DNA from 3 places in the Pseudomonas sp. MWU13-2517 genome. Region 2 is predicted to be linked to each of the others. Evidence: predicted binding sites of a transcription regulator. Region 2 holds the regulator's gene; each other region holds the start of a gene.
The links. Region 2 encodes FliA, which starts transcription of late flagellar genes. Its sites were predicted from a motif close to CTAAAGTTTNNNNNNNNNNNGCCGNTAA; they were not measured.
Positions count from the first base shown of each region.

Region 1: M5B97_RS06420 (methyl-accepting chemotaxis protein) is a predicted target of FliA. The motif match lies at 1,639-1,666, and genes of this name have one in related genera.
Region 3: M5B97_RS01025 (methyl-accepting chemotaxis protein) is a predicted target of FliA. The motif match lies at 2,092-2,119, and genes of this name have one in related genera.

Region 1 covers NZ_JALMFA010000003.1:292,617-295,892, reverse strand. Annotated here, with positions in the region: gene M5B97_RS06430 (NorM family multidrug efflux MATE transporter) at 1-525, opposite strand, end outside; gene M5B97_RS06425 (LysR substrate-binding domain-containing protein) at 678-1,598, shown strand; gene M5B97_RS06420 (methyl-accepting chemotaxis protein) at 1,766-3,276, shown strand, end outside.
Region 2 covers NZ_JALMFA010000005.1:8,904-12,179, reverse strand. Annotated here, with positions in the region: gene flhF (flagellar biosynthesis protein FlhF) at 1-756, shown strand, start outside; gene fleN (flagellar synthesis regulator FleN) at 862-1,695, shown strand; gene fliA (RNA polymerase sigma factor FliA) at 1,692-2,432, shown strand; gene M5B97_RS08600 (chemotaxis response regulator CheY) at 2,601-2,975, shown strand; gene M5B97_RS08595 (protein phosphatase CheZ) at 2,994-3,276, shown strand, end outside.
Region 3 covers NZ_JALMFA010000001.1:222,229-225,504, forward strand. Annotated here, with positions in the region: gene M5B97_RS01010 (AraC family transcriptional regulator) at 1-14, shown strand, start outside; gene M5B97_RS01015 (LysR family transcriptional regulator) at 11-922, opposite strand; gene M5B97_RS01020 (aldo/keto reductase) at 1,039-2,034, shown strand; gene M5B97_RS01025 (methyl-accepting chemotaxis protein) at 2,176-3,276, shown strand, end outside.

The DNA of each region.
Region 1 (3,276 bases), on a different contig from region 2:
CAGGTAGTTGAGCACAGTGCCGCACAGGCTGATCACCATGACCGGCGTTGCTTTGCCGATGGCGCTGGTGAAGCCGCGCAGGGCCATGAAGCTCAGGTAGCCGGGCAGGGCGAACGGCAGGATAGTCAGGAACTGCCCCGCCGCATGTACGTTGGATTCGGTTTGGCCGAACAGCAACAGCACTGGCTTGAGGTTCCACAGCAGCAATGCCGCCGCCAGGGCCATCAGCCAGGCGAGCCAGAGCCCGGCCTGGGTCAGGCGGGTGGCGCCTTCGATGTCGCCCGCGCCGTGACGAATCGCAACCAGGGTGCCCACGGCGGCAATTACGCCGATGCAGAAAATCGCCACGAATGAATAACTTGCCGCACCGAGACCGCCACCGGCCAGGGCTTCGGGGCTCAGGCGGGCCATCATCAGGGTGTCGGTCAGCACCATCAGCATGTGGGCCAACTGTGAGGCAATCAGCGGCCCTGACAGCCGCAGAATGGCCCAGAGTTCGGTACGTGCCGGATGTTGCATGATCATCACGCTCGAAAAGTCAGAGAGTTGGGGAAGGGTTGATTCTCGTCGCTCTCAGCCGATTGCACAAAACGATAAATGCGATCATCTGCATGATTAAAACTCATGCCTGAAGGATTCTGGTAGGGTTTCGAGCTTGCAACGTCGGAGCTTTCCCAATGTCTCGTCGCCTACCTCCGCTTTATGCCCTGCGGGCCTTTGAGGCCGCTTCCCGGCATAACTCCTTTACCCGCGCGGCGCAGGAGCTGTCGATTACCCAGAGTGCGGTGAGCCGACACATCCGCACCCTGGAGGAGCATTTCGCCTGCCGCCTGTTCCAGCGCAGCGGTCGTACCTTGCAGCTCACCGAAGCCGCGCGCCTGTTGTTGCCCGGCGTGCGCGAAGGTTTCGCCGCCCTGGAGCGGGCGTGCGATACCTTGAACGCCGAAGATGGCATCCTGCGCATGAAGGCACCGTCCACGTTGACCATGCGCTGGCTGCTGGCGCGGCTCAGTCGTTTCCGGGCCTTGCAGCCGGGCAATGAAGTGCAACTGACCAGCGCGTGGATGAGCGTGGATGAAGTGGACTTCAATCAGGAGCCTTTCGACTGCGCGGTGTTGCTCAGCTACGGGCATTTTCCGACGGATTGGGAAGCCAGTTACTTGTTCCCCGAATTGCTGATCCCGGTGGGTGCGCCGAACTTGCTGGAGGATGGGCCTTGGGACGTCGCACGCCTGGCCGGCGCCGAACTGTTGCACCCCACCCCCGACCGCCGCGATTGGCGCAACTGGCTGGAGCGCATGGGGCTGTCATCCCAGGTGTCGCTCAAGGGCGGGCAGGTGTTCGACACTCTTGAGCTGGGCATGATCGCTGCCGCGCGGGGTTACGGTGTATCCATGGGCGACCTGTTGATGGTGGCCGAGGATGTAGCCCAGGGGCGCTTGAGCCTGCCGTGGCCAACGGCGGTGGCCAGTGGGGAAAATTACTACCTGGTGTGGCCGAAAACCCGCCCAGGTGGTGAACGCTTGCGGCGGCTGGCGGAGTTTCTTCAAGGGGAAGTCCGCGCGATGGAATTGCCACAGGTTGAGCGCCTGGATTGATTGGGGGGTGCAATCGTTTGCGCAATACCTTTGCACAGCGCTCAAGTATTGCCCGCACCCGCCGAAGAAAGGATGTTGGGACCATCGTGCTCCAACGTTACCCACTAGATAATTTGCCGAGCAGCGCTAAGAGATCAGGATGATCCTGGCCTCGGCCAGGAGCTGTCATGTCTCAACCTCGCGCTCGGATCGCCTCCCAATTAGGTCTCGCCTTGGCCGTCATTCTGGCTGTCGTCATCAGCGGCAGTACGGTCTTCGCCCTGCGTTCCCTCGACTCCGCCAACCTCGACACCCGCGAGGAACACCTGGCCAGCGAGGCGCGCCTGCTCGCCGACCAACTCAACACCTTCCACGGCACCTTGCGCGAAAGTACCCAGCGTTTGAGCGGGCTGTTTGAAAAGCGCTTCGGCGCCGGTTTGAGCGTGCGGGCGGACCAGCCGGTGACGGTGGCCGGCGTGCAAACGCCGAGCCTGTACCTGGGCGACGTTGTGTTGAACAACAACTTCGGGGAAGTGGATGAGTTCAAGCAAATGTCCGGCGGTGTGGCTACCGTATTCGTACGCAGTGGTGAGGACTTTATCCGCGTCAGTACCTCCCTGACCAAGCAGGACGGCAACCGCGCCATCGGCACCGTGCTCGATCACCAACATCCGGCGTACCAGCGCCTGCTGGCTGGGCAAGGTTATGTGGGACGTGCCGTGCTGTTCGACCGCGCCTACATGACCCAGTACACCCCGGTGCGGGACGCTGGCGGCAAAGTGATCGCCGTGTTGTTCATCGGTTTTGATTACACCGACGAACAGAAAACCCAGTTCGACAATCTCAAGCGTTTCCGGATCGGCCAGAACGGTTCCCTGGCCCTGCTCGATGAACAAAAACACTGGCTGGTACCACCGGCCGGCGTGCAGGCGCCCGATCAGGCCATTCCGGTGATGCTCGAGTTGGCGAAGGAGCCCGGCGCAGGGCAATTCTGGAGTGACAAGAACGAAGATTTCTATAGCGTCGCGGTGCCATTTGAAGGCGGCCCATGGTCGGTTGTGGCGAGCATGCCAAAATCCGAGATTCGCGCGGTAACGTGGGCGGTGGGGGTTCGCCTGATAATCGGCAGCCTGTTGGCGATGCTGCTGGCGGTGGGCGCAGTGGTGTGGTTGTTGCGCCGGAAACTGCAGCCTCTGAGTGACTTGGTGCGTCAGGCCGAAGCGCTCGGCGCTGGCGACTTGAGCGCACGCTTGAACGTGTCCAGCCACGATGAAATCGGGCAATTGGCGCGCAGCTTCAACCAGATGGGCGAAGCGCTGTCGACCATGGTTTCGCATATCCGTAAGGCGGCCGAAGAGGTCAATAGCCGTGCGCAGGCACTGTCCGGCTTGTCCGGCGGGGCGTATGACGGCATGGAGCAGCAGTCCGGCGAGATCACCAGCATGGCCGGAGCGGTGGAAGAATTCAGCGCCACTTCGTTGAACATTGCCGACAACATGGGCAATACCGAACGGCTGGCCCAGGAAAACGCCCAGCAAACCCGCATTGGCCGTGCCTCGATGCAAGAGGCTTCGTCGTCCCTTGAGCACATCGCCTCGGCGCTTAACAGCACGGCCACGGTGATCAACACCTTGGGCCAGCGCTCCCAGGAAATTGGCGGGATTGTGGGGGTAATCACCTCGATCGCCGAGCAGACCAA
Region 2 (3,276 bases):
GAAGTCGAAGAACCGCGCCAGGCGTGGCGCATGTTGCTGGCCCACTTGGCCCGCATGATCGTCACTCCGGAGCTCGAGCCCCTGGAAGAGGGCGGTGTGATCGCTATGGTCGGCCCCGCCGGCATGGGCAAGACCACCACTCTGGCCAAGCTGGCCGCCCGTTATGTCCTCAAGTACGGTGCTTCGAGCATCGCACTGGTGAGCATGGACAGTTATCGCATTGGCGCCCAGGAACAGCTCAAGACCCTGGGCCGTATCCTGAACGTGCCGGTGACCCACGTCGACCCGGGCCAGTCCCTGGCCAACGCCCTTGACCCGCTGTTGCGCAAGCGCGTGGTGTTGATCGATACCGCCGGCCTGCAAGCCAGCGATCCGGCGCTGCGCATGCAATTGGAAAGCCTGGCCGGGCGTGGCATCAAGTCGAAAAATTACCTGGTGCTTGCAACCACCAGCCAGAAACAGGTTCTTACCGCTGCGTACCATAGCTACAAGCGCTGCGGCCTGGCCGGTTGCATCCTCACCAAACTCGACGAAACTGCAAACCTGGGCGAGGTGTTGAGCCTGGCTATCGGGCATGAATTACCGGTCGCCTACCTGACCGACGGGCCGCGGATTCCAGATGATTTGCATCTGCCGCGTCGTCATCAGCTGGTCAGCCGTGCTGTCAGTGTGCAAATGCAAGAAGAGCCTAGCGAGGAAGCGATGGCTGATATGTTCGCCGACCTTTACCACAACCCGGCAAAACGGGTGGGGTGAGGCATGATGAGCACTGTGAAATGTATCTACATTGATGGTCTGCAAGCGATTCGCGCGACCACGCCATGTAGCCTGCGTCTAAGCAAGACAAGGTAAAGAAATAAAATGGGCAGCATGCATCCTGTACAGGTGATCGCGGTGACCGGCGGCAAAGGTGGCGTCGGGAAAACTAACGTGTCGGTGAATTTGTCCCTGGCCCTGGCAGAGCTTGGCCGTCGCGTCATGCTGTTGGATGCTGACCTGGGTCTGGCGAACGTTGACGTTCTGCTGGGGCTGACACCCAAACACACCCTCGCCGACGTGATCGAGGGCCGCTGCGAGCTGCGCGATGTGCTGCTGCAGGGCCCCGGTGGCATTCGCATCGTGCCGGCCGCCTCGGGCACCCAGAGCATGGTGCACCTGAGCCCGGCGCAGCATGCCGGCCTGATCCAGGCGTTCAGCGATATCGGCGACAACCTCGACGTGTTGGTGATCGATACCGCCGCCGGGATCGGCGAATCCGTGGTCAGCTTCGTGCGCGCCGCGCAGGAAGTGTTGCTGGTGGTCTGCGATGAACCCACCTCGATCACCGACGCCTACGCCCTGATCAAACTGCTTAACCGTGACTACGGCATGAACCGCTTCCGGGTGCTGGCCAACATGGCCCAAAGCCCGCAGGAAGGCCGAAACCTGTTCGCCAAGTTGACCAAGGTCACGGACCGTTTCCTCGATGTGGCCTTACAATACGTTGGCGCAGTTCCCTACGACGAGTCGGTGCGCAAGGCTGTGCAAAAGCAGCGTGCAGTCTATGAAGCGTTTCCTCGTTCCAAGTGCGCGCTGGCGTTCAAGGCGATTGCCCAGAAGGTCGATACCTGGCCGTTGCCCGCCAACCCGCGTGGGCATCTGGAGTTTTTCGTCGAGCGATTGGTGCATCAGACGAGCGCAGGACCGGTGCTATGACATCCAGCGGCTACAACCTTTACAAAAAATCGGCGCGTGACAGTCAAGGCGAATTGATCGAGCGTTACGCGCCCCTGGTCAAGCGCATCGCCTACCACCTGCTGGCGCGTCTGCCGGCCAGTGTGCAGGTGGAGGACCTGATCCAGGCCGGCATGATCGGCCTGCTCGAAGTGTCGACCAAATACGACGCGAGCAAAGGCGCGAGTTTCGAGACCTATGCGGGTATCCGTATCCGTGGTGCGATGCTCGATGAAGTGCGTAAAGGGGATTGGGCGCCGCGTTCGGTACATCGCAATACGCGAATGGTCAGTGACGCAATTCGCGCAATTGAAGCAAAAACCGGTCGCGACGCTAAAGATCATGAAGTTGCGGCCGAACTCCAATTGAGTCTCGATGATTATTACGGGATTTTGAACGATACCTTGGGCAGCCGCCTGTTCAGTTTCGACGACCTGTTGCAGGACGGCGAACACGAAGGGCTGCACGAGGACGGCGCGAGTGCACATCTCGAACCGTCGCGCGACTTGGAAGATGAGCGTTTCCAGGGGGCGTTGGCGGACGCGATTGCCAATTTGCCGGAGCGTGAGCGACTGGTGTTGGCGCTGTACTACGACGAAGAGCTGAACCTCAAGGAAATCGGTGAGGTCCTGGGGGTCAGCGAATCGCGTGTCAGCCAACTGCATAGCCAGTGCGCGGCTCGCTTGCGGGGGCGATTGGGAGAGTGGCGCGCGCGCTGACAGGCAGTGTGGGGACACTGCAGACGCGCCGCGAAAGTCGAAGGCTTTCGCGGGGTCGTGCCGTGGTGCCCTGGGCAGTCCTTTTTTGTGTAACGCCTGTTGATTGAAATGGCGCGTCCAGGTGCTGGGCGCGTTTAAGACTGCTTGGAGGTCGAATTGGACAAGAACATGAAAATCCTCATCGTTGATGACTTCTCAACGATGCGGCGGATCATAAAAAATCTGTTGCGTGACCTTGGGTTCACCAACACGATCGAGGCGGATGACGGCCTGACTGCGATTCCGATCCTCAACAGTGGGGCCATCGACTTTCTGGTAACCGACTGGAACATGCCGGGCATGACCGGTATCGAGCTGCTGCGCCACGTGCGCGCCGATGAAAAACTGCGCAGCCTGCCTGTGCTGATGGTGACCGCTGAAGCCAAGCGTGAACAGATCATCGAAGCCGCCCAAGCCGGGGTCAACGGTTACGTGGTCAAACCATTCACCGCATTGGCCTTGAAAGAGAAGATCGAAAAAATCTTCGAACGCATCGGTCATTGATGCTGCCACGGGGGCGCTATGGAGCAAAATGAAACGTCACAGGGAGACTTTGAGTCGACCCTGAAAAAGCATGCTCTTCAGTTGGTCGAGTGCCTTGAAAAAGGTCAGTTCGGCGACGCAGTGCAGTTAATCCATGAGCTCAACCAGACTCGTGACCGCGGCCTGTATCAGGAAGTGGGCAAGCTGACGCGAGAGCTGCACAGTGCGATCGTCAATTTCCAGATTGACCCGCACATGCCCCAGGCCGAAGAGATTTCGCAAATCACCGATGCCACCGAACGCCTGTCCTATGTGGTCAAGC
Region 3 (3,276 bases), on a different contig from region 2:
GGGCTCAAGCCTAGCGCCGCAACCCATTACCCGGGCGAGCGCACAGTTCAACCAGCCAGTCGACAAACACCCGCACCCGCAGCGACAACTGGCGGTGCGGCGGGTACAACGCCGTCAAGGCCATCGGCGGCACGGCCAACTGCGGTAGCACTTCTACCAGCGAGCCCTGCGCCAGTGAACGTATCGCATGATAATACGGCGCCTGGATCAGTCCGTAACCTGCCTCGCAGGCGGCGAAATAACCGTCGGCGCTGTTGACTGCAACGGTCTTGGCCAGGTTGATCGGGCGCAGTTCGTCGCCGATCTGGAATTCCAGGCCAAAGCGTTTACCGCTGCTGCTCGAGACATACTCGACCATCTGATGGTCGGCCAAGTCATCAATGCACTGCGGGACGCCCCTGCGTTCAAGGTAATCCGGGCTGGCCAAGGTCAACTGATCGAGCATCGCCAACGGCCGCGCCACCAGCGACTCATCCAGAGCCGCGCCGCCGCGCAGCACGCAATCCACGCCTTCGCGGATCAGGTCCACCGGGCGGTCGTTGAGGCCGATCTCCAGTTCGATCTGCGGGTAACGTGAGGTAAAGCCCGGCAACGCAGGAATCACGATGCAACGCCCAATACCCGACGGCATATCGATGCTCAAGGTGCCGCGAGGGTTCTGGCGCCGGGTGGAAAACACCGCCTCGGTTTCTTCCAGGTCTGCCAGCAACTGCACACAGCGCTGGTAATACGCTGCACCGTCCAAGGTCGGACTGACCTGGCGCGTGGTGCGTTGCAACAGCTGCACGCCCAAGTGGGCTTCCAACTGTTTGATCAGGATGGTCACTGAGGCCCGTGGCAGTTGCAGGCTGTCGGCCGCCTTGGCGAACCCGCCCAGTTCCACAATCCGTGTAAACACGCGCATCGCATTGAAACGATCCAATGCCCGCCCCTCTTTGATTATTTAGATTTAACGAATAGTGATAGTGCTTTTAGCGGGTTTATCTTGGTTTTGTCGAGGATAACAATGGAGACCTTCCCCAACCAGGAGCTGAACCCATGCACACTCGTCAACTCGGCAAAAACGGTCCCACTGTCAGCGCCATCGGCCTCGGCTGCATGGGCATGACCGATTTCTACACGACCGGCACCGACACCCGGGAAGCAATCGCCACCCTGCATCGCGCCCTGGAGCTGGGCGTCAACTTCCTCGATACCGCCGACATGTACGGCCCGCACACCAACGAGCAATTGATCGGCAACGCCATCGCCGGCAAACGCGACCAGGTGTTCCTGGCCAGCAAATTCGGCATCGTACGTGACCCGGCCAACCCTGCGCTGCGCGGTGTGAATGGCCGTCCCGAATACATCCGTAACGCCATCAACGGCACATTGAAGCGGCTGGGCATTGAAACCCTGGACCTGTACTACCAGCACCGCATCGACCCGGACGTGGCCATCGAAGAAACCGTCGGCGCCATGGCCGAGTTGGTAAAACAGGGCAAAGTCCGTTACCTGGGCCTGAGCGAAGCCAGCGCCGCCACCCTGGAGCGTGCCCATAAGGTGCACCCCATCAGCGCCCTGCAAAGCGAATACTCACTGTGGAGCCGAGACCAGGAAGACAACGGCTGCCTCGACACCTGCCGCCGACTGGGCATTGCCTTTGTGCCGTACAGCCCACTCGGTCGGGGGTTCCTCACCGGCGCCCTGAAAAGCCCGGACGACTTCGCCGCCGATGATTACCGTCGTTCCAATCCCCGCTTCCAGAACAAGAACTTTGCGAAAAACCTGCTGCTGGTCGAGCAGGTACAGAGGCTGGCGGCGGACAAAGGTGTGACGGCCGGGCAATTGGCGCTGGCATGGGTGTTGGCGCAGGGTGATTTCATCATTCCGATTCCCGGTACCAAGCAGCGCAAATACTTGGAAGAGAATGTGGCGGCGGTTTCCGTCGTGCTGAGCCAGGCTGAGCGTGACGCGTTGAATGCCATTTTCCCGGCCGATGCCACCGCGGGTCTGCGTTACCCCGAAGACGTCATGGCCATGCTCGATATCTGACCCGCCTCACTCGGGAGCGCCGCAAGCCGGCGCTCCCACTTTCTTGCACGGGCGTACCTAAAGCTCCGTGATTCCAAGCCGATAGCCCTACGAAGCTCCAATAAAGCCGCGTCGACAATAACGCTTCGTAAGGACGACCCCATGCCTCCACTGCGCTCCATCCAAGCCCGCTATACCCTGTTCCTGGTGCTGTTCGTCCTGGTGTTATTTGTGTTGACGGTCGTGGGTATCGGCCAGTTGGTCGCGCCCAAGCTGCGTCAAACCGAAGAACAGGTGGTACTCAACCGCATCAATGAAGTGGCCGTACAGATTCAGGGCGAGCTGAACAAAGTTCAAGCCCAGCAACGCAGCATCACCCAAACCATTCCCCTGCTCGACAGCGACGCCATTGATAAGGTGCTGCCTGGCCTGGTGGACCAATACGGCGAGTTGAAGGTATTCGGTGGCGGTATCTGGCCGTTGCCCAACCAGCGCACCCCCGGGCGCAATAAACACAGCACGTTCTGGCACCGCGACGCCTCGGGCAAGCTGGCGGTCAACACCTTCTGGAACAGTGATGCGGCGCCCAACTATTACGACCAGAGCTGGTACAAAGGCGGCCTCGCCGCGCCCCGTGGCCTGTGCGCCTGGGCAGCGGCCTACAAGGACGACGCCAGCCAGGAACCGCGCACCAACTGCGCCATGGCGATCCAGCGTGACGGTGCCGCCTATGGCGTCTCCACGATTGATGTGACGCTGGGTTTCTTCAATGACCTGGTGGCCAACAAGGAAAAAGACATCGGCGGGCAGATGCTGATTGTCGAAGGCGACGGCAAGATCATCAGCAACAGTTCGCGCATCAGCAGCCCGGTGGTGTTGAAAAACATCAGTGAACTGGCCGGTACGTCGGCGTTCGCCGCCCAGGTCAGCAAGGCCCTCGCCCACCGCGACCAGGCGCTGCAACGCAGTGAGTTCGACAACCAGGGCGTGGCCAGCACGTTCTACCTGCGCCCCATCGAGGGCACGCCGTGGTTCCTCGCCACCGCCCTGCCGACTTCGTTGATTACCGCACAGCGCGATGACGTCCTCAGCAGCCTCGCCCTGCTGCAGATTCCAATGGTGTTGCTGCTGGTGCTGATGGCCGTGTACGCCATTCGTCAACTGGTGCAACGCATGAAGACGCTGAAAACCAACATCGACGCCTTGTCCGCCGGGGATGCCGACCTGACGCGGCGTATCACCATCCGCGCCGAAGACGAACTG